2 regions of the Paenibacillus sp. FSL P4-0081 genome follow, and region 1 is predicted to be linked to the other one. Evidence: riboswitches for the same ligand, from Rfam matches in the RefSeq annotation. Region 1 holds a riboswitch; the other holds the start of a gene.
What was found. Region 1 has a riboswitch for glycine ahead of gcvT (glycine cleavage system aminomethyltransferase GcvT). Riboswitches for the same ligand answer to the same signal wherever they lie in the genome.
Positions count from the first base shown of each region.

Region 2: another riboswitch for glycine. It lies ahead of P40081_RS35365 (amino acid permease); the one in region 1 lies ahead of gcvT (glycine cleavage system aminomethyltransferase GcvT).

Region 1 is NZ_CP009280.1:7,771,777-7,783,077, forward strand. It holds gene P40081_RS33165 (OmpA/MotB family protein) at 1-477, shown strand, start outside; gene P40081_RS33170 (hypothetical protein) at 562-1,194, shown strand; gene gcvH (glycine cleavage system protein GcvH) at 1,328-1,720, opposite strand; glycine riboswitch at 1,905-2,000, shown strand; glycine riboswitch at 2,004-2,103, shown strand; gene gcvT (glycine cleavage system aminomethyltransferase GcvT) at 2,190-3,311, shown strand; gene gcvPA (aminomethyl-transferring glycine dehydrogenase subunit GcvPA) at 3,311-4,663, shown strand; gene gcvPB (aminomethyl-transferring glycine dehydrogenase subunit GcvPB) at 4,660-6,120, shown strand; gene P40081_RS33195 (helix-turn-helix domain-containing protein) at 6,239-7,045, opposite strand; gene P40081_RS33200 (hypothetical protein) at 7,267-7,617, shown strand; gene P40081_RS33205 (ABC transporter ATP-binding protein) at 7,820-8,836, shown strand; gene P40081_RS33210 (ABC transporter permease) at 8,852-9,661, shown strand; gene P40081_RS33215 (ABC transporter permease) at 9,681-10,478, shown strand; gene P40081_RS33220 (hypothetical protein) at 10,672-11,058, opposite strand.
Region 2 is NZ_CP009280.1:8,277,432-8,288,732, forward strand. It holds gene P40081_RS37130 (S-layer homology domain-containing protein) at 1-746, shown strand, start outside; gene P40081_RS35340 (GNAT family N-acetyltransferase) at 865-1,368, opposite strand; gene P40081_RS35345 (DUF1304 domain-containing protein) at 1,514-1,882, shown strand; gene P40081_RS35350 (methyl-accepting chemotaxis protein) at 1,906-2,727, opposite strand; gene P40081_RS35355 (DUF4386 domain-containing protein) at 2,947-3,654, shown strand; gene P40081_RS35360 (Crp/Fnr family transcriptional regulator) at 3,611-4,207, opposite strand; gene P40081_RS35365 (amino acid permease) at 4,271-5,647, opposite strand; glycine riboswitch at 5,798-5,877, opposite strand; gene araA (L-arabinose isomerase) at 6,343-7,767, opposite strand; gene P40081_RS35375 (L-ribulose-5-phosphate 4-epimerase) at 7,808-8,503, opposite strand; gene P40081_RS35380 (xylulokinase) at 8,507-10,120, opposite strand; gene P40081_RS35385 (GntR family transcriptional regulator) at 10,402-11,301, shown strand, end outside.

The DNA.
Region 1 (11,301 bases):
GAGCAGGAGGCCAAACTGGCCGCGCTCATGGGTGTAATCACCAAATACGTGGAAGATAACAACCTTGGGGAGCAGATCTTTGTAGCGGATAAACCGCAGGGCATTGCCATCACGCTTAGCGACCGGTTCCTGTTCGATGCCGGCAAAGCCGAGCTGAAATCACCTGCCTTCCCGGCACTGCGCCAGCTCTCCGGCCTGTTCCGCGGAATCGGTGCCACGATCAGCATCGAAGGCCATACCGACAATGTCCCGGTAACCGCCGCTTCAGATTACACGGATAACTGGGAGCTATCCGGCGCCCGCGCACTCTCTGTGCTGCGCTTCTTCCTGGATAACGAGGGGCTTAGCCCCGATACTTTCCAATATGCCGGTTACGCGGATACCAGACCTGCTTACGATAACACTACCGTTGAAGGACGGCAGAAGAACCGCCGGGTCGAACTTATTGTCCTGCGGCAGCTTCAAGAGGAAGAATAACACGTATCTGCAAGCGAATCAGCTCAGAGATCTGCAGATGAGAAGGCACGGCAACCATTTGCTAGTATAAGGAGATTGAACGCTATGCAGACTACAAACGGAACGACACCGGACGCCACCCGTTTTCTCTATTTTCTGCGGCAGCTGGTTTCGCTGATCATGATTGTTTTTGCCCAGGGAATAATTACCTTTTTCATTGGTTTATTATCTGTATTTATGATGTTCTTCTCCTCCGATTACTTCTGGGGGGACCTGGCCCATGTGTATCCTCCCGATAAACTGATGTATATAGGCATTGACTTCCTTATTGCCGGCGCAGCCTTTGCCCTGCCCTGGCTCGGGGTCTGGTGGATGCTGTACGGTTTGTCCGAGGATGGACGCATCCGCTGTTTCCCTCTTCTTTTACTCTTCGCTTATCTGACATTTGTGATCCTCTTTCTGCAGATCAATCCGGTCTATAACCCGGAAGCCATGATCCCTTCCTCCGCCGGGGAATCCACCTTTCTGGTCTGTATGGGCATGTCTGCCGTGGTGCTTTTCCCGTTTTATTCGGCCGGTGTGTATTACTTCGTGCTCAAACCCAATACCCGTCCCAGAAAAAGATACCGGTTCCTATTGCTGTGCCTTATCTTTGCCGTTGCGGGTCTGGCTCTGCTCCCCGCCCTTTGGCACTTGGCTCCCCGCATTTATCCGGGGCTGCTCAGCTTTCCGGAGTGATACAGAAACGCAAAAAGACAGACCTCTCACATTAGTGACATCTAATGTAATAAGAGAAGCCTGCCGTGTTCATCTGTCCGTAAATCCAGTTCAGTCATCTATTCTAATAATCCGGGTACATAAACGGTTGAAACTATTCCCCAACCAATTCCTTATAAGCAGCCGCATCCAGTAGGCCGGAACCTGCCTCGGCAAACTCACCGTCAAGCTCCAGCTCAAAAATCCAACCGCCGCCGTATGGCTGATCATTGATCAGCTCCGGACTGGATTCGAGTGCGTCGTTGATCTTGGTTACCTTGCCGGATACCGGCGAGTACAGCTCCGACACCGTCTTAACAGACTCGATACTGCCTACGCTGTCGCCCGCGGAAATGGCTGCGCCGACTTCCGGAAACTCAACAAACACGATGTCGCCCAATAAATGCTGCGCATGATCCGTAATTCCCACACGTACTACGCGTCCTTCACCCTGCTGTGCCCATTCATGCTCTTCGCTGTATAGCAGGTTGTCCAACACTTCACTCATTTCCAAGCCGCCTCTTTTCCACATTTGGAGTTCTAAATTTAGTTATAGCCTAAGTTATGACCTTGCCTAATGTCAATATAACTGACAGGAAAATTAAATTTGTCATCTTTTTGACGTTTTTTGATTGACAGCGTGCTTGTAAACCCGGTTTAATGGAGTCAGTAGAAAAACATATGGTTTGCGAATGATGGCATAGGGAGAGACTGACCCTCAGGGGCAGCGCCGAAGGAGTAAGCCCGGGATGGGTGAATCTCTCAGGCAAAAGGACCTTTGCCGGACGCATCTCTGGAGAGCATCCACAGCCTGGACAACAGGAAACGGATCACCAACGGGGAAACCTGCGGGCATAATAGCAGGGTAACTCTCAGGTACAAAGGACAGAGCGAACGTCTATTGATGCATGTTTGATGTGCATTGATGGACTTTCGCCTGTCCTTTTTTGCATGTAAACAGACTAAGGGGTGACACGATGGAGTCTTTGAGAAGAACGCCTTTTTATGATCTCTATGCCGCTTATGCGGAGTCCAGATGCATTGATTTCGGCGGCTGGGAGCTGCCGGTGCAGTTTACTGGCATCGTTAAGGAACATGAAGCGGTCCGCCAGCAGGCCGGACTGTTCGATGTATCGCATATGGGTGAATTCATGGTTGACGGCAGCGGCGCTGAAGCCTTCCTGCAGCAGTTGACCACAAATGACGTCAGCCGCCTTGCAGACGGCGCGGCGCAGTATACCCTGATGCTCTATCCGAGCGGCGGCGTAGTAGATGATCTGCTCGTCTACCGCCTGGGCCATGAGCGCTATATGCTCGTCGTGAACGCCTCCAATATCGACAAGGACTTCCAGTGGCTGCAGGAACATCTCACCGCTGAATTCAGCGGTGTCAGCCTGAAGAACGTCTCTGATGAGACGCTGCTGCTCGCTCTGCAGGGTCCGCTGGCTGAGACGATTCTGGCCGAAGTTACCTCTGCCCCGCTCGCAGAGCTGAAGCCCTTCCACTTCATCGAACACGCCGAGGTCTGCGGCGTATCTGTACTGCTCTCCCGCACCGGCTATACCGGGGAGGACGGCTTTGAGCTGTACGCCCCGGTCCACACAGCGGCTGCACTCTGGAATGGTCTGCTGGCCGCAGGCGCGCCGCATGGCCTGACCCCTGCCGGACTGGGCGCACGCGACACGCTCCGCTTCGAAGCCAAGCTGCCGCTGTACGGCCAGGAGCTCTCGGCGGATATTACGCCGCTCGAAGCGGGTGTCCAGTTCTTCGTGAAGCTGGACAAAGCGGATTTCATCGGCCGTGATGCCTTGCTGAAGCAGAAGGAAGCCGGTCTCCCGCGCCGCCTTGTGGGGCTTGAAATGATCGACCGCGGGATTCCCCGCTCCCATTATCCTGTATATGCCGACGGTGTGAAGATCGGTGAAGTCACAACCGGTACCCAATCCCCAACGCTGAAGCGGAATCTCGGACTTGCCCTGCTGGATGCTGCCTATACTGAGATCGGCACAGAGGTGTATGTGGAGATCCGCGGCAAGCAACTGAAGGCTGCCGTGATCAAAGCCCCGTTCTACAAAAAGAGCCAAGGAGTGAAGCCGTAATGAAGCACCGCTATCTGCCTATGACGGAGCAAGACCGCGCAGAAATGATGGAGACTGTCGGGATTCAGTCCATCGATGAGCTATTCGCTGATATCCCTCAATCTGTCCGCTACCAGGGAACGATGCCGATGTCCGGCCCGCTGGACGAATATGCGCTGCTGCGCCATATGAAGGGTCTGGCTGACAAGAATGCCGACTTTGATACCCATGCCAGCTTCCTTGGCGCCGGCCTCTATGACCACCACATTCCTGTTGTCATTAACCATATTATTTCCCGTTCGGAATTCTATACTGCCTATACCCCTTATCAGCCGGAAATCAGCCAGGGCGAGCTTCAGGCAATCTTCGAATTCCAGTCCTATATCTGTGAGCTGACCGGTATGAAGGTCGCCAATGCCAGTATGTATGACGGCGCAACGGCCTTCTCCGAAGCAGCCGTGCTGGCCACAGGCGCCACGAAACGCAAAAAGCTGATTGTCTCCCGTACGGTTCATCCGGAAGCCCGCCAGGTGCTGCGTACTTCGGCCAATGCCTGGGGCCTGCAAATCGTGGAAATCGATTATAAGGACGGGGTTACCGATCTTGCCAAGCTGGCTGAGGCCATTGATGCCGATACTGCCGCCGTTCTGGTCCAGTCGCCCAACTTCTTCGGCGGCATCGAGGATCTGCGCCAGATTGAGCCGTTGATCCACGCCGTCAAGGGATTGCTCGTGGTCAGCGCGAATCCCATTGCACTCGGCGTGCTGGAAACGCCCGGCAAGCTGGGCGCCGACATCGTAGTCGGCGATGCACAGCCGCTGGGTATCGCTGCATCGCTCGGAGGACCAACCTGCGGATTCTTCGCGGTTGCCGAACCGCTGATGCGCCGCATGCCGGGCCGGATCGTCGGCCAGACCGTTGACCGTAACGGCAAGCGCGGCTTCGTCTTGACCCTGCAGGCGCGTGAGCAGCATATCCGCCGCGAGAAAGCGACGTCGAATATCTGCTCCAACCAGGCGCTGCTGGCGTTATGCGCATCCGTCTACTTGTCCGTGATGGGCAAGGAGGGCATGCGTGAGGTTGGTGAGCTTAATATCCGCAAGAGCCATTACGCCGCCGGAAGGCTGGCTGAAATTACCGGAGCGGAGCACGTCTTCACCGCCCCGTTCTTCAATGAATTTGTCCTGAAGCTCCCGGAAGGCAGCAGCGTCACTGAAGTGAACTCCAGGCTGCTGAAGGCAGGTTATCTGGGCGGCTACGATCTGGGCCGCGAGTATCCCGAGCTGGCCGGACATATGCTTGTTGCCGTGACCGAAAAAAGAAGCAAAACCGAAATTGACGAATTCGCCACTGCACTGGAGGGCTGTATATGAAACCGGAACAAACCCTGATTTTTGAATTAAGCCGTCCCGGCCGCTCGGCGTACTCATTGCCGCTATGTGATGTGCCGCAGGAAGAGAGCATCAGCTCACTGATTCCTGAGGGCTTGCTCCGCAGCGAGCCGGTAGTGCTGCCGGAAGTCTCCGAAGTGGATGTTATCCGCCACTATACTGCCCTGTCCCGGCGTAACTTCGGGGTCGATAACGGCTTCTATCCGCTCGGCTCCTGTACGATGAAATATAATCCGAAGATCAATGAGGATGTGGCCCGCTTCCCCGGCCTTGCCAAGATCCATCCGTACCAGCCGGAAGAGAGTATCCAGGGTGCACTTGAGCTGATGTATACGCTGCAAAAGGATCTCGCCGGACTGACCGGCATGGATGCCGTCTCCCTGCAGCCTGCCGCCGGTGCCCATGGCGAATGGACCGGCCTGATGATGATCCGCGCCTACCATGAGAGCCGCGGCGAGGTCCGCTCCAAGGTCATCGTGCCGGATTCCTCGCACGGTACCAACCCGGCCAGCGCCGCAGCCGCCGGACTCGACACCGTCACCATCCCTTCCAATGATAAGGGAATGGTCGACCTCGAAGCGCTGAAGGCCGCGGTCGGCAGCGACACCGCCGCGCTGATGCTCACGAACCCGAGTACTCTCGGACTGTTCGAGACGCAGATCGTCGAGATCGCCGCGATTGTCCATGAAGCCGGCGGATTGCTCTATTATGACGGAGCGAATTCCAACGCCATCATGGGCATCACCCGCCCGGGCGATATGGGCTTCGATGTGGTCCATCTCAACCTGCACAAGACGATGAGTACGCCGCACGGCGGCGGCGGTCCGGGAGCCGGACCGGTCGGCGTGAAGGCGAAGCTGATTCCGTTCCTGCCCCAGCCGTCGGTTGCGCAGAACGAAGACGGCAGCTTCTCGCTTGACTCCGGCGGGCCGCAATCTATTGGCCGCGTCAAAGCCTTTTATGGCAACTTCGGTATTCTGGTCCGCGCTTACGCCTATATCCGCACCTACGGCCCGGACGGACTGCGCGAGGTGTCCGAGAACGCTGTGCTGAATGCCAATTACATGATGCACCGTCTGGCACCTTATTTCGAAATTCCATTCCCGGGTGTCTGCAAGCATGAATTCGTCATGTCCGGCAGAAACCTCAAGCAGTACGGCGTACGTACCCTGGATGTTGCCAAACGGCTGCTGGACTTCGGCTACCATCCGCCGACTGTGTACTTCCCGCTGACCGTAGAGGAATGTATGATGATCGAGCCGACTGAAACCGAAAGCAAGGAAACGCTGGACGGCTTCATTGAGACGATGATTCAGATCGTTAAGGAAGCGCAGGAGACACCTGAGGTCGTTATTAATGCTCCGCATACCACGGAGATCAGCCGTCTGGATGAGACCCAGGCCGCGCGGAAGCCGGTCCTGAACTGCTCCTGCGGCTAAACGCGACTTGCGGCAACACGCAGGCGAATTAACTTCACCGCAAATAAATAGCCGGGCAAGCGATACGCTAGTATCACTGCCCGGCTATTCTTATGTATATATAGGCTTTGCGCGCCTTCTATGGCGTAAGCCGTTTGACGAACTGGAAGCGGTCATTCACCCGCATTTTACTGTAAATACTCTTCAGCATATTCCGAACCGTGCCTTCACTGATGCCCAGATCACTCCCGATGTGCAGCGCGCTTTTCTCAAGTAACCATAGCCGTGCTACATCCTGCTCCCGCGCTGTCAGCTTATATTCCTGTAAAGTGGCTTCCAGGCGGTATTGCTGCATCTCCGGGTTCTTCTCCATCCACTTCTCCATAATATTCTCGGCAATCTGCTGCACGAACGGAATCGCGAATTCAATCGGTTCTCCTCTATTAAAAGAAATGTCCACATATCCGAAGACGGTATCCTCATTCTGCAGCGGAGCACACACACAGTTCCAGTTCTGGAAGGCCTGGTCGGAATGTTCCACCCCCCTCACTACCCCGATGCAATTCATCTCCATGGCCAAGGATACGGCATTCATGCCCGAGCGCTGCCTGCATAAGCTAACCCCCGGACGCAGCTCCGCCTGTTCCATCTCATCCCGGGTAACCGGAGAAGAACAGACCAGCTCCAGAATGGTACCCGCCTTGTCCGTCAGGAATACAACATAAGGAATAGAGAGCAGCTGGCTTAATTTATTCATTTCACTGCGGATGGAAGATATCATGGCTCTGTGATAGATATGCTCCTTCGATTCTTCTGGAAAAGAAACCCCGGACTGCCCGCTATGTAATTCGATTTGCTCTGCGTCAAGCGGCCGGAAAGCTTCAAGCTGCTGTGCTTCCAAATCTCCGGGCACGCTCCATGCTCTCGATTGATCAAAGATTCTCACGACGATCCTCCTCCATTTTTACCATTTCCTATATAACCGATTTTAAAAGAAAGTATTATAACATACAATCACGGAATAAAAAACATTCAGCATTGGACCTGTAAATGAACCTGCAAGCGCTGTAAAATAGAAAAATCTGCAGTCAAAAATCACAAGTGAAAACGGCTATGTTGTCTTGAAATAAGGATAAGGACCGTACCGTTTGAGCAAGGAGGTTCTACATGCTTCGCATCGGCTATATCTCGGCACTCCTGAATCTGGCAACCGCTATGGTATCATTCATGCGCTTCGGCAGTAATTATGCACTGGCGATCATGATAAGCCATACACTAATGATCTTCCTGGGTTACAGGCTGCTCCGCTCCAAAAGCAATCTGGCCCTAATCCCGCTGCTCACGGTCAGCTGCTCCTTCCTGATGTACAACGTGGTCTATGTTCTATTGAAGCAGATCAACCTTGTAGACCTGTACGCTGTAGACTGGAGACTGGAAGTTCAGCTGTTGCTGCCACTATTAATAGGGTTACTCCTCAAAGCCATTCTCGAACGAAGCGGCAAATCCCGGTTAGTCTAGTTAACCAGGGTAGCCGCTTTTTTGCAGCATCATTCGCCATAATAATCTAAATAAATATATTCATTCGATGGATTATGATAGTTTTCGACATTGCCGCAGTGATATATTTATTCATACGTCTTTTACATAGATTAGGATTCAGAAATTTATATGCTGCGATAAAGCGAACGCGCTTTCAAAGTAACTTTCAGGAGGGTTAGCCTTGAGTATTATTGAAGCCAGAGGGCTGAGCAAGTCATTTATGCAGGCAGTGAAGGAGCCGGGCCTGGGGGGAGCGGTTAAGCACCTCTTCCTCCCCCGGCATATTGAGAAGGTGGCGGTTAAGCCGCTGGATTTGAGTGTAGAGGCAGGCGAGACGGTGGCCTACGTGGGCCCGAACGGTGCAGGCAAATCGACCACCATCAAGATGCTGACAGGAATCCTCATGCCCTCAGCCGGCACTGTTTCTGTAAACGGTATCAATCCGTACAAAAAAAGAATGGACAATGCCGCCCAGATTGGTGCCGTGTTCGGCCAGCGTACCCAGCTGTGGTGGGATATCCCGATTGTGGAGTCTTTCTCGCTGCTGAAGGATATTTATCAGATTCCTGGCGCCGTCTACAAGACGAATATGGAGCTGTTCACTGAAATGCTGGGAATGAGCGAGTTCATCCATCTCTCTGCCCGGAAGCTCTCCCTGGGTCAGCGGATGCGCGCCGATCTGGCCGCAGCCCTGCTGCATAACCCGCCGATTCTGTATCTGGATGAGCCGACCATTGGCCTCGACGTATCCGTGAAGCAGAAAATCCGCGAGTTCATCAAACAGATCAACCAGGAGCAGAACACTACGGTGATGCTGACCACCCATGATCTGGGGGATATTGAGGATCTGTGCAAACGGCTGATTATCATCGACCATGGGGCGATTATTTATGACGGCAGCCTGAGCGAGGTGAAGGCCCGTTTTGCCAAAAACCGTGTCATCTTCTTTCAGGTCGGATCGCCGATGCCGGAGTTGTACGCGCAGCTTGCGCAGACACCGGGAATGAAGCTTGCGCAGCAGAGCGCGCAGGAATTTTCGGTCTCTTTTGACCGGTACGAATATACCGCCAGTGAAGTGGTGGGCCGGGTGATGAGATATGGCGAAGTTGTCGACTTCCGAATGGAAGATACTAATATTGAGCAGGTCATCAAGGCCGTCTATGACGGCAAGCTGGATCTGACCGGAACCGGGGAATAAGGAGGTTTACACACGATGATGACTGCTGCCCAGTTTAAAATGTACAGAAGTATCGCGAACCGCTCCCTGCAACGGGTTTTGGCCTACCGGATTTCTTACATCATTACCTTTCTGGCGAACTCTATCAATCTGCTGGCCATTTACTTTCTGTGGCAGGGCATTTACAGCGGGCGGGAGGTGGTAGGCGGCTATACCTGGGACCAGATGAAAACCTATCTGCTGGTTACCTTCCTGGCTAACTCTGTGTTGTCCTGGTATTCGGAATCGGCCATTTCCGGCAAAATCCTTGACGGCAGCGTCGCCGTAGACCTGCTTAAGCCGATCGATTTCCAGACCGCAAGATTCGCGGAAACCTTGGGCTCGAGCCTGCTTGAAGGCGGCATGAGTACGGTCCTGCTGATCCTGTTCGCCACCTTCCTGACCGGAGTCACCTTTCCGGGTTCGCTCTCTGTCTATATCTTGTTCGCAGTCAGTCTGCTCGGTGCAATCGTGGTGAAATTCGGCGTTGTCTATCTGGCGGCACTTTTATGCTTCTGGTCCACCGGATCGATGGGCATCGTCTGGACACGGATTGCTCTGACCAATCTCCTGTCCGGAGCTTTGGTGCCCCTGGCCTTCTTCCCGGACTGGCTGGAAAAGCTGGCGCTCCTGCTGCCCTTCCAGGCCATCATCCACACGCCGTCGATGATTTTTCTGCAGCAGGCAGATACCGGGGAGAGTCTGCGGCTGATCGGTATTCAACTTTTCTGGGGGGCAGCACTCTGGATTGCCGGCAAGGCAATGTGGAACTGGGCGGTACGCCAGGTGACCATCCATGGAGGCTAAGGCAGGAGGAGGCCGCAGAATGAAAATGTCCCAAATGCTCTACCTCTACAAACGGCTGTATGTGCAGCAGCTTAAAGCGATTTTGGAATATAATAAGGACTTCTATATTTTGATGTGCTCTGCCGCCTTGACACAGATTCTGGGGTTTGTCTTCCTCTGGGTGATCTATGACCGGATTCCGGATATTAACGGCTGGAAGTTCTGGGAAGTTACGTTTATGTACGCCATGATCTTTCTGACGGAGGGCATCGGCTCTTTGTTCTTCGAAGGCACCTGGCGCCTCGGGCGGCTGGTCAACATGGGCGAGCTGGACCGTTATTTGCTGCGGCCGGTGCCCGTTGTACTTCAAGTGTTCTGCACCGGGATCGGCATCAACGGACTCGGTAATCTGCTGATTGGCGGAGTGATCGTCTGGCAGTCGCTCGTGCATAGCCCGGTTCACTGGACGCTGGGCAAAGCCGCCATCCTGATCCTGCTGTTTATTACTGCGGTTATCATCCGGGTATCGATCAACCTCGCGGGGAATTCCGCCGCCTTCTGGATCCGCAATGCGGGCAATGCCTTTCCGCTGATGGTGCATAACCTGTCCGATCTGGCCAAATATCCGATTACCCTGTTTCCGCAGGCGATCCGCATCTTTATTTCTACTGTGCTGCCCTATGCGTTCATCAGCTTTTATCCGGCAACCTATATTTTCGGCAAAAGCGGATGGTCCGGCTGGTGGCTGCTCGCCCCTGTTGCGGCAATAGGAAGCGCGGCTGCGGCTTATGGTATCTTCCGGTATGGATTGTCTAAGTATGAGAGTACGGGGAATTGAACGTCCGTTAAGTTATAAAAAGTCTAGTTTTGGAGTAGGATCAGTGGTAGTTCATTGATGGACGCTCCGCAAACGGAACGTTGTTCCAATCGCTGTTGTGTCCAGATTTTTTTGATTTTACCTTATCGGTGAAAATCCGGACACAAAGGCGACCGCTAACGCTTCTCCACAATCGTTCCGTCCGCTCCGCTGTTTAAGCGGGAATCGGTTTAACACCTTTAATCACATAAATGCCCGAAGACCGGAATACCTGAATACTGCAAAAAAGAAACCTACCTTTTAAAACTGAAAGTGTTAGCAACCAGTTCAATAGGGAGTTTTGATTATCCTCCCTATACACGATGGAGTAATCCGCCTGATAGGTCTGATCCCCTTCCACACCGTCAATGGTGGAGACATTCAGGTGCCCCCGCTCTTCCGGACCGCTGGAGATCATCAGCAGTTCGCCCAGCTCCGTCGCTGCTCTCGCCCGGATGGTCCCCTCATCATTAACGGAATCAATCAGCGCTGAACTGGCCTGTCCCTCCAGGGGGAACAGACTGATTACTTCTTCAAGTGCCGGAATTTCCACTACAGCCATTGAGAATATCCTCTCACAAATTTAAATCTTATCTTCTATGCATTAAAAAATAGTAACTACTATCTCTATACGCCTCATGCGCAATAATAGCCCCGGTTTAGTTGTTTAAATCACAGTTAGCGCTTAGATTGAGCTTAGATTGAACTTAGTTAGAACTTAAGTGGAGGTCTCGTAACGGAACCACCTGCAACTCAAGCATAATATCCGGCTGCAACTATCGTATTTCTCGAAAATCCTGCCCAA
Region 2 (11,301 bases), 510 kb from region 1:
CGCTGAGTGAGACGCTTACTGCCGAAGAGGCCGTTCAATTGATTAAGGAGGCTGTAGGTCCGGAAGCAGACCTGCAGATCAAGATCGACCCGGCTGCCAGCATGTCCCGCGAATCATTCACCTACCTGCTGGTGCATACCCTCCAGACCAGCGGCCAGCTGCCGATGTTCAAGCTTATTCCAGTTGAAGTTGCAGATGAGAGTCAGATGGATATCTCCAATTCAGGCGCTATTCAAACCGCACTGGCGCTTGGCTTCGTTACACTGGATGAGTCCGGCAATTTCAATCCGAAGGGTGATATTACACGTACCGCCGGTACGGATATCGTGAATAAAGCGCTGGAATACTTGAAGGCTCATCAAGCACCCGCAGCAGAGAGCGAAGTTCTTACGGCTGAGCAAGCTGTTCAGTTGATCAAGGAAGCCGCAGGACCGAAGGCTGATCTGCAGATCAAGATTGATCCGGCAGCCAGCATGACCCGCGAATCTTTCACCTACCTGCTGGTGCATACCCTCCAGACCAGCGGCCAGCTGCCGCTGCTTAATCTGATTCCGGTAGAGATCAAGGATAATGACAAGATCAATATCCTGAACTCGGGAGCCATTCAGACGGCCATCGCCTTGAAGATCGTGAAGCTGGATGCTGACGGCAAGTTCAATCCGCAGGCTGGAATCACCCGTACAGACGCGGCCGCTATGGTTAGCCAGGTTCAGGAGATCCTGAAGCGGGCTGCTGCGAATCAATAATACCCGGAACATTCCAATTTTCCGCAAGCAATTATCAGCTCAAAAAGCACATGTCAGCGGCTTGTGCTTTTTGGCATGTTCTATGATCGCCGCCGGGAAGCTTGTCAACACGATAGAGCTACAGCATCAGAATCATCAGAGCCTCATCCAGATATTCATCCCCAAGCTTCATCGCCTTCGGCTCTGTGCCATAGCAGATGAATCCAAGAGATTCGTATAGTCTTTTGGCAGCTACATTATTCGAGGTTACCGTTAAATTTAGAATTTCGAGCCCCGGCAACAGCCTCGCCCGGGCAATCAGCTCCACCATCAAGCGGCGGCCCACTCCTTGTTTACGGACATCTGAATCCACATATACTGAATATATATTAGCTTTATGATCAATTTTGGGCCGGCTCTCCCGGAAAAAAGTGACGATGCCCACCAGCCTCTCCTCACCATCAAAAGCTCCCAGCGTGAAATTATTCTCCGAGGGCTCCAGCCTGATGCGTGTGGTGACTATAGACAGCTTCTTTTCCGATTCATAGGAGCTGAGATAGGCTTCCGGATGCAGCCGCAGCGACTGTAGCCGAAGCTCGCGGTAAGCCTCCGCATCCACGGATGTCAGCATTCTTAGGTACAACAGGTTTGCCTCCTCAAGGAATTTAGGGATTCCAAATTGACAAAATTGCAGAATTTGGCTATATTATACAGTGTAAAATTATATTTTGAACAATTTAATTTCTCTGTTAATCAATCTTACATAATTATGAAAAGAGGGATTTACTATGATGATCGTGAGTTTAATACTCGTGGCCTTGGTTGCAATGGAGCATGTGTATATTCTAGTGCTGGAAATGTTCCTGTGGACTACCCCGCGGGCGCAAAAATCGTTCGGCACCACTCCGCAGTTCGCCCGGGAAACGAAATCGCTGGCGGCCAACCAGGGATTATATAACGGCTTTCTGGCGGCCGGTCTAGTCTGGAGCCTGCTGCATCCGAATGATACCTTCAGTGTTCAGCTTCAATTGTTCTTCCTGATCTGCGTTGCGGTTGCAGCCATCTATGGCGGCATCACGGCCAAGAAATCCATTCTATTGGTTCAGGGCCTCCCGGCCTTCATTGCTCTGCTTGCCGTTATTCTGGCGAATCTGTAATTATGAGAATAGCCGCTCTTCCCTCACAGCTTCTGCGCGAACTGGTTCAGCTGCTCGGACATCGTCCGGATCTCCTCAATGAAGCTGGAGATTTCATTCGTTGAAGCAGCCTGCTCCTGCCCGACTGACGCAATCTGATGGATGGATTGGCTGATCTGCTTCATCGCGGCTTGGATCTCCCCCAGGGTATCCCGGATCCGCTGCGCAGACTGCTCGGTTTCCTTCGAGAATTTGCGGATTTCTTTCGCTACAACATCGAATCCCCGCCCCTTCTCTCCTGCGTGGGCAGCCTCAATGGCTGCATTAATCCCGAGCAGATTCGTCTGGTCGGCGACCTTTCTGAGGACAGCCAGCACTTCATCGCTTTTTTTGACACTTTCGGCGGTCGTTTCTGACTGGAGCAGCAGCTTCTGCGAGAAATCGGCAAGCAGCCCCGAGCCCTCTGCCACATGCCCAATCCGGGCGTTAGCCTGATTTAGGGAGACCGAGATCTGATCAGCGATTTCGCGCAGCTCGGTCTGTCTGCGGACCTGGATGCAGACCGCCCCGCAGACGCTTCCATCCTCTCCGTGTACCGGAAGAACCGTACCGACGAATTCATACCCATAGTAGTCCTTAGGGACATTAGCTTTCGAGAATTCATCATTTCTCAGCGCATGATACAGAGGTTCGTCCGCAAGAATTATCTGTCCTGCCCGAATTCCCAGATCAATGGACGTTCCAGGGAAATAAGCGATGAACTTCTCCACATCACAGACAGCAATAGATACATCATAGGGAAAAGCAGCTTTCAGGACCGGTGCCAGGTTCACTATATCTTCAAGGGAGCGGATAATGTTCTTCATGGATGTGGGTTCTCCTTCATTAAATCACTTCATTAAATCGCTTCATTGCACAGTACAGAAATATCTAGATTAAGGTTCGACATTTTTCAATGACTATCCTTTATTCAAAAACTTAATATTTAAAATTTAATCATGTCCTCTTAACTTAAGTCAATGAAGCCCTGCAGGCGCCTTAGTACAATATAACCACAATCAATAATCAATCAGGGGGTTATGCTAATGTCTGCTGCAGTGGCTCGAACCGGGGGAATATCGCTCATTGTAATGGCGGTTGCCGCCGCGCTCTCGTACGGATATGTCCAAGGGAGTCTGGTAGTGGATGGAGATGCCGCTGGTACCTTCGCCAATCTTCAGGCCTCTCCGTCGCTGTTCAGGGCCGGGATTCTGGGCTGGGTACTGATTATGGCCTGTGATGCGGCAGCTGCCTGGGCCTTATATCTGGTGCTGAAGCCTGTGCATCCGGGCCTGTCCCTGCTGGGAGCATGGCTGCGCCTGGCTTATACGGCAGTGTTGGGGGTTGCTGTCTCCAGTCTGATCGTGGTATCACTTCTTACCGGTAACAGGGAGGTTGCGCTTTCCGGCTTCACACGAGGGGAGCTGCAGGCGGAGGTCATGCTTCATCTTCATGCTTTTGAAGCGGTATGGTCGGCTGGTTTGATTCTGTTCGGGGGGCATCTGCTGATTATAGGTGTGCTGGCGGTATGTTCGGAGAATATTCCGAAGCCCGTCAGTGTGCTGCTGCTGCTGGCAGGCTTCGGCTATATTATGGTTCATCTGTGCGGCACACTTGTGCCCGGGTATGGAGAATTCCTCCAAATCATCAAATGGGTGTTCATGCTGCCGATGACCGCAGGGGAGCTGGGGCTTGGCATCTGGCTGCTGTTCAAAGTCCCGGCTGCGCGTGTTCGCGCTCAAGCCGCTTCTTAATCCGGCTGAGCGACTCCGGTGTCATCCCGAGATAGCTGGCCAGCTGATGCTGGGGGACGCGGCTGATCAGGCCGGGCCTCCGATGCAGCAGTGCCTTGAGGCGGTCTTCGGGGGATGCCGCAATGAAGGCGGCGAATTCCGCCTGCACCTGTCCGAAATTCTCCTCGATCATCCGGCGTGTCATCAGCTCCAGCTGCGTGTGTCTGGCGTACATTTCCCTCTCGGTATTCAGCGCACCGACAACCAGTACGCAGTCCTCCAGACAAGTCAGGCTGTATTCCGACGAGGCATCCTCTTTATGCGCATTGAAGATAGCGATCGCCTGCTCCTCTGTGTAGAAATTCGAGGTGATGTCGCGGCCTGTGACGTCAACACTATGCTGCCGTACGCATCCTTTTAACACGAAATAGCAATGACCGGGAACCTCCCCCTGCCTAAGCAGCGTGGCTCCCTTGCTGTATTCCTCAACAAGAATCTCCTCCAGAATGGCCTGCTGCTGCTCTTCACTGAGGGAGGTCAGCCGGGTCATATATTGGAGTAATCTATGCTTCATGTTTCGGATTCCTCCTTATAACGCTACTGACAACATGTCAGTAGCGTTTGAACATTCTTGCACTCATGTATTGATTATACTAACATCGGCATCACTTTTCTCCTTCTTGCTCCGCATGGAGTACAGGACGAACAACAGAATGAACCATAGGGGCGTAAACAGCAGCGCCGGACGGGTATCATCTGCGAACAGCATAATGATCAGAATAGCAGCAAACAACGTTAATACCGCATAATTAATGACCGGTGTGAACGGTGCTTTGAATTTGGACGAGGCATGTAAGTCCGGGCGGTTCCTCTTATATTTGATATGACATACGAGCACAACCCCCCACACCCAGATGAAGCAAATGGCACTGATCGTTGTAACGATGCCGAAGGCCTGGCCCGGAATAAGCTTGCTAAGCAGCGCCCCGGCCGATATAACTATTGTAGAAATAAATAAAGAGTTAGCAGGCACATGATTTCGGTTCAGCTTGCCGAGCTGCGGGGAGGCCTGATTCCTTCTGCTCAGATTATACAGAATCCGGCTGGTTGAGAACATCCCGCTGTTGCAGGCGGAAGCTGCTGAGGTTAAGACGACGAAATTGATAATGCCCGCAGCAACCGGAATCCCGACCAGGCTGAAGGTTCGCACAAAAGGACTTTCAGCTGCACTGAGCTGGGTCCACGGGTTAATGCACAGCAGGACGAAGAGCGCGCCCACATAGAAGAAGAGAATCCGCAGAGGAATCTTGTTAATCGCCGAGGGGATATTTTTCTCCGGATCTGCTGTTTCTGCGGCTGATACACCCACAAGCTCCACACCGACATAAGCGAACACAACCATCTGGAAGGAAAATAAGAAGCCCTTGACACCATTCGGGAACACACCCCCGTGCTCCCAGAGATTGCGGACGCTCACCGATCCCGCATCCGTCTTGAACCCGATGACCAGCAGAATGATTCCCAGGCCAATTAAGGCAAGAATCGTGACGACTTTGATTAGCGCAAACCAGAATTCGAGTTCGCCGAAGCTTTTGACCGTTAACAAATTGAGTCCTAACAGGATAATCAGGCAGATGACAGCCGGCACCCACTGCGGGATATCGAACCAGTACTGCACATAGACGCCCACTGCAATCACATCCGCCATCGCCGTCATAATCCAGCAGAACCAGTAGGTCCAGCCTGTAATGAACGCAGCCCGCGGCCCCAGATAGTCTTCAGCAATGTCCGTAAAAGATTGATATCCCGCTTTGGAGAGCAGCAGCTCACCCAGCGCCCTCATCACAAAAAACACGGCAATTCCCACGAGTAAATACGTGATCATAATGGACGGGCCGGCCTGCTGAATCGCTCTGCCTGATCCCAGGAATAACCCCGTACCAATCGTGCCGCCGATAGCGATCAGCTGTACATGACGGTTCGCCAAATCTCTCTTTAATTCTGTCTGTGCCATTGCCTTTTTCCCCCTTAATGTGTACAACGCTATGCTGCCAAATAACATAAAAAAGAGATTGGATATCATCCAATCTCCCGGTTCATAAGAATATCAAAATAAGCTACCTGCGCCGCTGACCGTAATTAATCAGCATAACAAATACAAATTCCGTACTCTTCTGTCCTTTTGCCTGAGATTGTGAACCCTTCGGCGCTGCGGTCTCCCGCAGTCTCTCCAGAAGCTGCTCCTGCTATAGTGTGATCCATAGCAATCATAGCCCGTGTGATGTATTAAATTGGTGAAGCGTTAATGCATTCTGATATTCTAACATATTACTCGGCATGTGAGTATTGAACAGTGATAAAAGTCTCCTACCTATGGCTAGATGTCTAGGGTGCGCTCCTGCACTACAGCGGCATAAATGTTGTACGTTTTGCAACTTGGATGCGCAGATACCCGGTTGTTTAGATAGATTGTTGTATGAAATACAACAATTTCCACGCTAAACCGTATGAAGGAGGAGAAATGCTGCCTTTTGTACAACAATTTTCGATTTAGTCCAATTTAATGAAGCGAATGTTGTATTTTGTACAGGATTTTAGAAAATCACGGGCACGGAGGATGAGTTTGCCGGTAATACCTTGGCTCTGCATTAAAAAAAAGCAGACAGGCAAAAGCCCATCCGCTCATTTGATCCAACATTATTCCGCTATTTATTTAATGATTACATAATCCAGGCCAACCAGCTTGGCGTAGGTTACGATCTGATCTGTAGTCAAGTTGAGCGACACCACGGTATGGTGACCGCCGCCGTTCTCGATCCATGCCTTAATTCCATCCTGGAAGTTAGGCTTCACCTGCCAGAGCACGCGGGCCACCGGAAGATTCGGAGCCGGAACCGTCGGCTCGAAGGCAGTAACTTCATTGATCAGCAGCTTGTAATGAGTGCCGAAGTCAGCCATCGATACCACGACGCCTTCGCCAGCCTTGCCGTCGAATACGAGACGGGCCGGATCTTCGCGGTCGCCGATACCCAGCGGAGACACAAGCACCTTCGGCTTGTTGCTGGCCAGGCTCGGGTCAACCTCAAGCATGTGGGACTGCAGAATCGCTTCCTGTCCGGCAGCCATTTCGTAGGTGTAATCTTCCATGAATCCGGTGTTCAGGTTGTGGCTCATCACCTTCATCAGGCGGTCCAGGGCCGCTGTCTTCCAGTCCCCTTCGCCGGCGAAGCCGTAGCCTTGTGCCATCAGACGCTGAACGGCAAGACCCGGAAGCTGCTTCATGCCGTGCAGGTCTTCGAAGTTCGAAGTGAACGCATTGTAGTTGCCGGCATCCAGGAAGCGTTTGAGGGCAATTTCATAGCTGGCCTGTACCTTCACGCTGGCTTCCCATGCTTCTTTGCTGTATGAACCGTAATCGAAATCATATTGCTCTGCATATTCAGCGAACAGCGCATCAATTTCTTCTTCCTTCACTTCGTTTACATACGCAACCAGGTCGCCGATCCCGAAGTAATCCACGGTCCAGCCGAACTGAATCTGGGCTTCTACCTTGTCGCCTTCGGTAACGCCCACGTTACGCATGTTGTCGCCGAAGCGGGCCACTTTGATGTTGAAGCTTTCGTTATACGCAACGGCAACGTCCATCCATTCGGCAATTTGCTTCTGGACTTCGGCGCGTTCCCAGTACCCTACCACCACTTTGTTCTGTTTCTTCAGGCGGGCATTGATGAACCCGTATTCACGGTCGCCATGGGCAGCCTGGTTCAGGTTCATGAAGTCCATATCCAGTGTAGCCCAAGGAATGCTCTCATTGTACTGTGTAGCCAGGTGCAGAAGCGGCTTCTGCAGCAGCTTCGTGCCGCGGATCCACATTTTGGCCGGGGAGAAGGTATGCATCCAGGTAATCACACCGGCAACCTCGTCACGGTAGTTGACTTCTTTCATGATCGAAGTGATTTTGTCTGCACTGACCGCCAGATCCTGCAGCACCAGCGGATAAGGCAGCACACCGCTGTTATTGAGGGCATCCGTCATCTCCTGTGCATGAGCTTTAACTTCACCGAGGGCTTCTTCTCCGTACAGATGCTGTGATCCTACAACAAACCAGAATTGCTTAGCGCTTACTGTTGACATATTATTTCATCCTCTTCTCTTGGATAATATATAAATCAGATTATTTCTGACCGTAATAAGCGCCTTTACCATGCTTGCGCAGATAGTGTTTATCCAGAATCCGCTGCGGCAATTCTTCAGCGAAATGGTTCAGCTCGCGGGCAAAATGGTTCAGCTTGGACACTTCCTCCAGCACCACGCTGTTCATCACTGCATCATGGGCATTCTTCCCCCAGGTGAACGGGCCATGGCCTTTCAGCAAGACGCCGGGAACTGCCATAATATCAAGGCCCCGCTGTTCAAAAGTCTCAATGATCACGCGTCCGGTCTCCGCTTCATACCCGCGGTCAACCTCCTCCTGCGTCAGGAAGCGTGCGCAGGGTACCGCGCCATAGAAGGTGTCGGCATGTGTCGTGCCCATTACAGCAACATCCAGCCCGGCCTGCGCCCAGATGGTCGCCCAGGTCGAATGCGTGTGCACGATGCCGCCGATTTCTGCATAATGCTTGTAGAGTACGGCATGGGTCGGTGTATCCGAGGATGGTCTCATCTCCCCTTCAACCACGTTACCGTCGAAATCCACTACGACCATATCGCTAGGCTTCATTTTGTCATAGCTGACGCCGCTTGGTTTGATGACGAATACGCCTTTCTCACGGTCAACTGCGCTCACATTGCCCCAGGTGTATTTGACGAGTCCATGCTTAGGCAGGTCCAGATTGGCCTCGAATACCTCTTCTTTCAGTTGCTCCAACATAGGTTAACCCCTCCCGTTTTCTACCAGATGATCTACAGCAGCCTGCTCGATCGCGATCCCTGCAGTATAACGTTCCATGAACAGCTCGAAGCCCTTCACATCAGCCGCATCCGGATGGATGATTTGTCCTTCCACATCCTTAAATACCTTGTGGTCAAGGAAGTCATCAAGACGCTCCTGCTGTGCTTTGTTCTGCATGTAAGAGGCCAGAATCGCCATCCCCCATGCGCCGCCTTCTCCGGCTGTTGCCATGACCGAGACAGGGACGTTCATTGCAGCGGCCACGATTTTTTGCCCGACAACAGGAGTTTTGAATAATCCGCCGTGAGCCAGAATGCTGTCGATCGACACTTGCTCCTGCTTGGTCAGAATATCCATTCCGATCTTCAGCGCGCCAAAAGCGGAGAATAAATGCGTCCGCATGAAGTTGGCCAGATTGAAGCGGCTCTCCGGTGAGCGTACAAACAACGGCCGGCCTTTCTCAATCCCGGTAATATTCTCCCCGGAGAAATACCCGTAGCTCAGCAGACCGCCGCCATCGGCATCCGCCTCCAGTGCCTTATTGAACAGGACACTGAACAGCTGGCCGGGATCAGACTTAAAGCCCATTGCCTCCGAGAATTCACGGAACAACCCGATCCAGGCGTTGAGATCACTGGAACAGTTGTTGGCATGAACCATGCCGACCGGACTGCCGTCTGGAGTAGTAACCATATCAATCTCCGGATATACGGCTGTAAGATCCTTCTCCAGCACGATCATTGCAAACACGGAAGTGCCTACGGAGATGTTACCGGTCCGTTTGCGGACACTGTTCGTAGCAACCATACCTGTTCCGGCGTCGCCTTCCGGAGGACACAGCGGAATACCCGGCTGCAGCTCCCCGGACGTATCCAGAATTAACGCACCCGTTTCTGTTAATAGCCCCGCCTGCTCGCCCGCAGTATACACTTTAGGGAGAATATCTTTCAGCTTCCAAGGGTAGCCCTTATCTGCAATAAGTTCATCGAACTGTGCAACCATCGCTGCATTGTAATCCTGCGTGGCCTCATCTATCGGGAAAACCCCCGAAGCATCGCCGATCCCGATCGCCTTGCTGCCGGTCAGCAGCCAGTGAATATACCCGCCCAGCGTTGTTACGAACTCCGCCTGAGGCACATGCTCTTCCCCGTTCAGTATCGCCTGATACAGGTGCGCTATGGTCCAGCGTTCAGGGATGTTGAACTGGAAGACCTCCGTTAATTCTTTGGCCGCAGCACCGGTTGTTGCATTACGCCAGGTCCGGAACGGAACCAGCAGCTCACCTGCGCTGTCAAAAGCCATATATCCGTGCATCATTGCCGAGAACCCGATAGAACCGACGATCTTAAGCGTAATACCGTATTTCTGCTGGACTACCTGCTTCAGTTCACGGTAAGCCTCCTGCAGGCCCTTGATAATGTCTGTCAAATGATACGTCCAGTACCCGCCCTCAAGCAGATTCTCCCACTCGAAGCTTCCGGATGCGATGGTCTCGAAACGCTGATCAATCAGTACTGCCTTGATACGTGTGGATCCAAATTCGATACCCAGTGAAGTTTCTCCCTTAAGTATCGCTTGCCCGATGTTCTGATCCATGCCCACGTTACTCCTCTCTGAACCAAACTGTTATAATAGAAATGGAAAGAAGGCGCTTCCTTTATTAACAGACTTAGTATATTTTTTGTTCGTACATTTGTCAACACAACACACAAGATATACATACAAATTTTACAGTGAGAAATCCATATTTCCCTTGAAACGCTTATACATAGTAGACATTGGATTATAATAACGATATATTCATACTATAATGTGTACGTACAACTATCGCAGATATACCGATTCGTATATGAACAACCATGAAAGAAGTGAGCCGGGTGAAAACCAAATACCAGATTATTTTTGATGATATAAAAAGCAATATACTGTCAGGAACCTATAGTGTGGGCGAGCAGATTCCTACAGAATTAGCCTTGCAGGACACCTATGGTGTGAGCCGGCAAACCGTCCGGAAGGCTATCCTGGAGCTATCCAATGAGGGCTTTCTAAGAAGCGAGAAGGGATCAGGCACCTATGTGAGCAACCAGTTCCGGTCCAAATCGGGGGGCAATCAGAGCAATAAAACCATCGGTGTCATCACGACCTATCTCTCAGATTACATCTTCCCTTCCATCATCCGCGGGATCGAGAGCAGACTGAATGAGGATAATTATTCGCTACTGCTCGCCAGTACCAATAATGATGTCGCCCAGGAGAAGAAAGCGCTGGAGATGATGCTGTCCTTTGGCGTCGAAGGTCTCATTATTGAGCCTACGAAGAGCAATCTGTACAACCCTAATATTGCATACTATCTGTCGTTCAAAGAACAGGATGTCCCGTTTATCATGATTAATGCTTATTATGAAGAACTGGAGGTACCTTTCTTCTGCCTTGATGATGTGCAGTCCAGTTACCTGGCGACCAGAGAGCTGATCTCCAAGGGCCATACCCAGATCGGTATTATTGCCAAAATGGATGACCTGCAAGGCAAATACCGCATGAAGGGTTATATCAAAGCGCTTGGAGAAGCCAAATTACGCTTTCACCCTGAGCAGGTGCTGTCCTTCGATACTGAGTCCAAGCAAGCCCTGTCCGAGAACCTGAAGCAGTTCCTGACCGATAACAAAGAGGTATTAACAGCTATTGTCTGCTATAACGATGAGGTTGGCCTGGAAGTCGTAAATGTGTGCAGACAGCTGGAGATTTCGATTCCGGGGGATTTATCAATTATTGGCCAG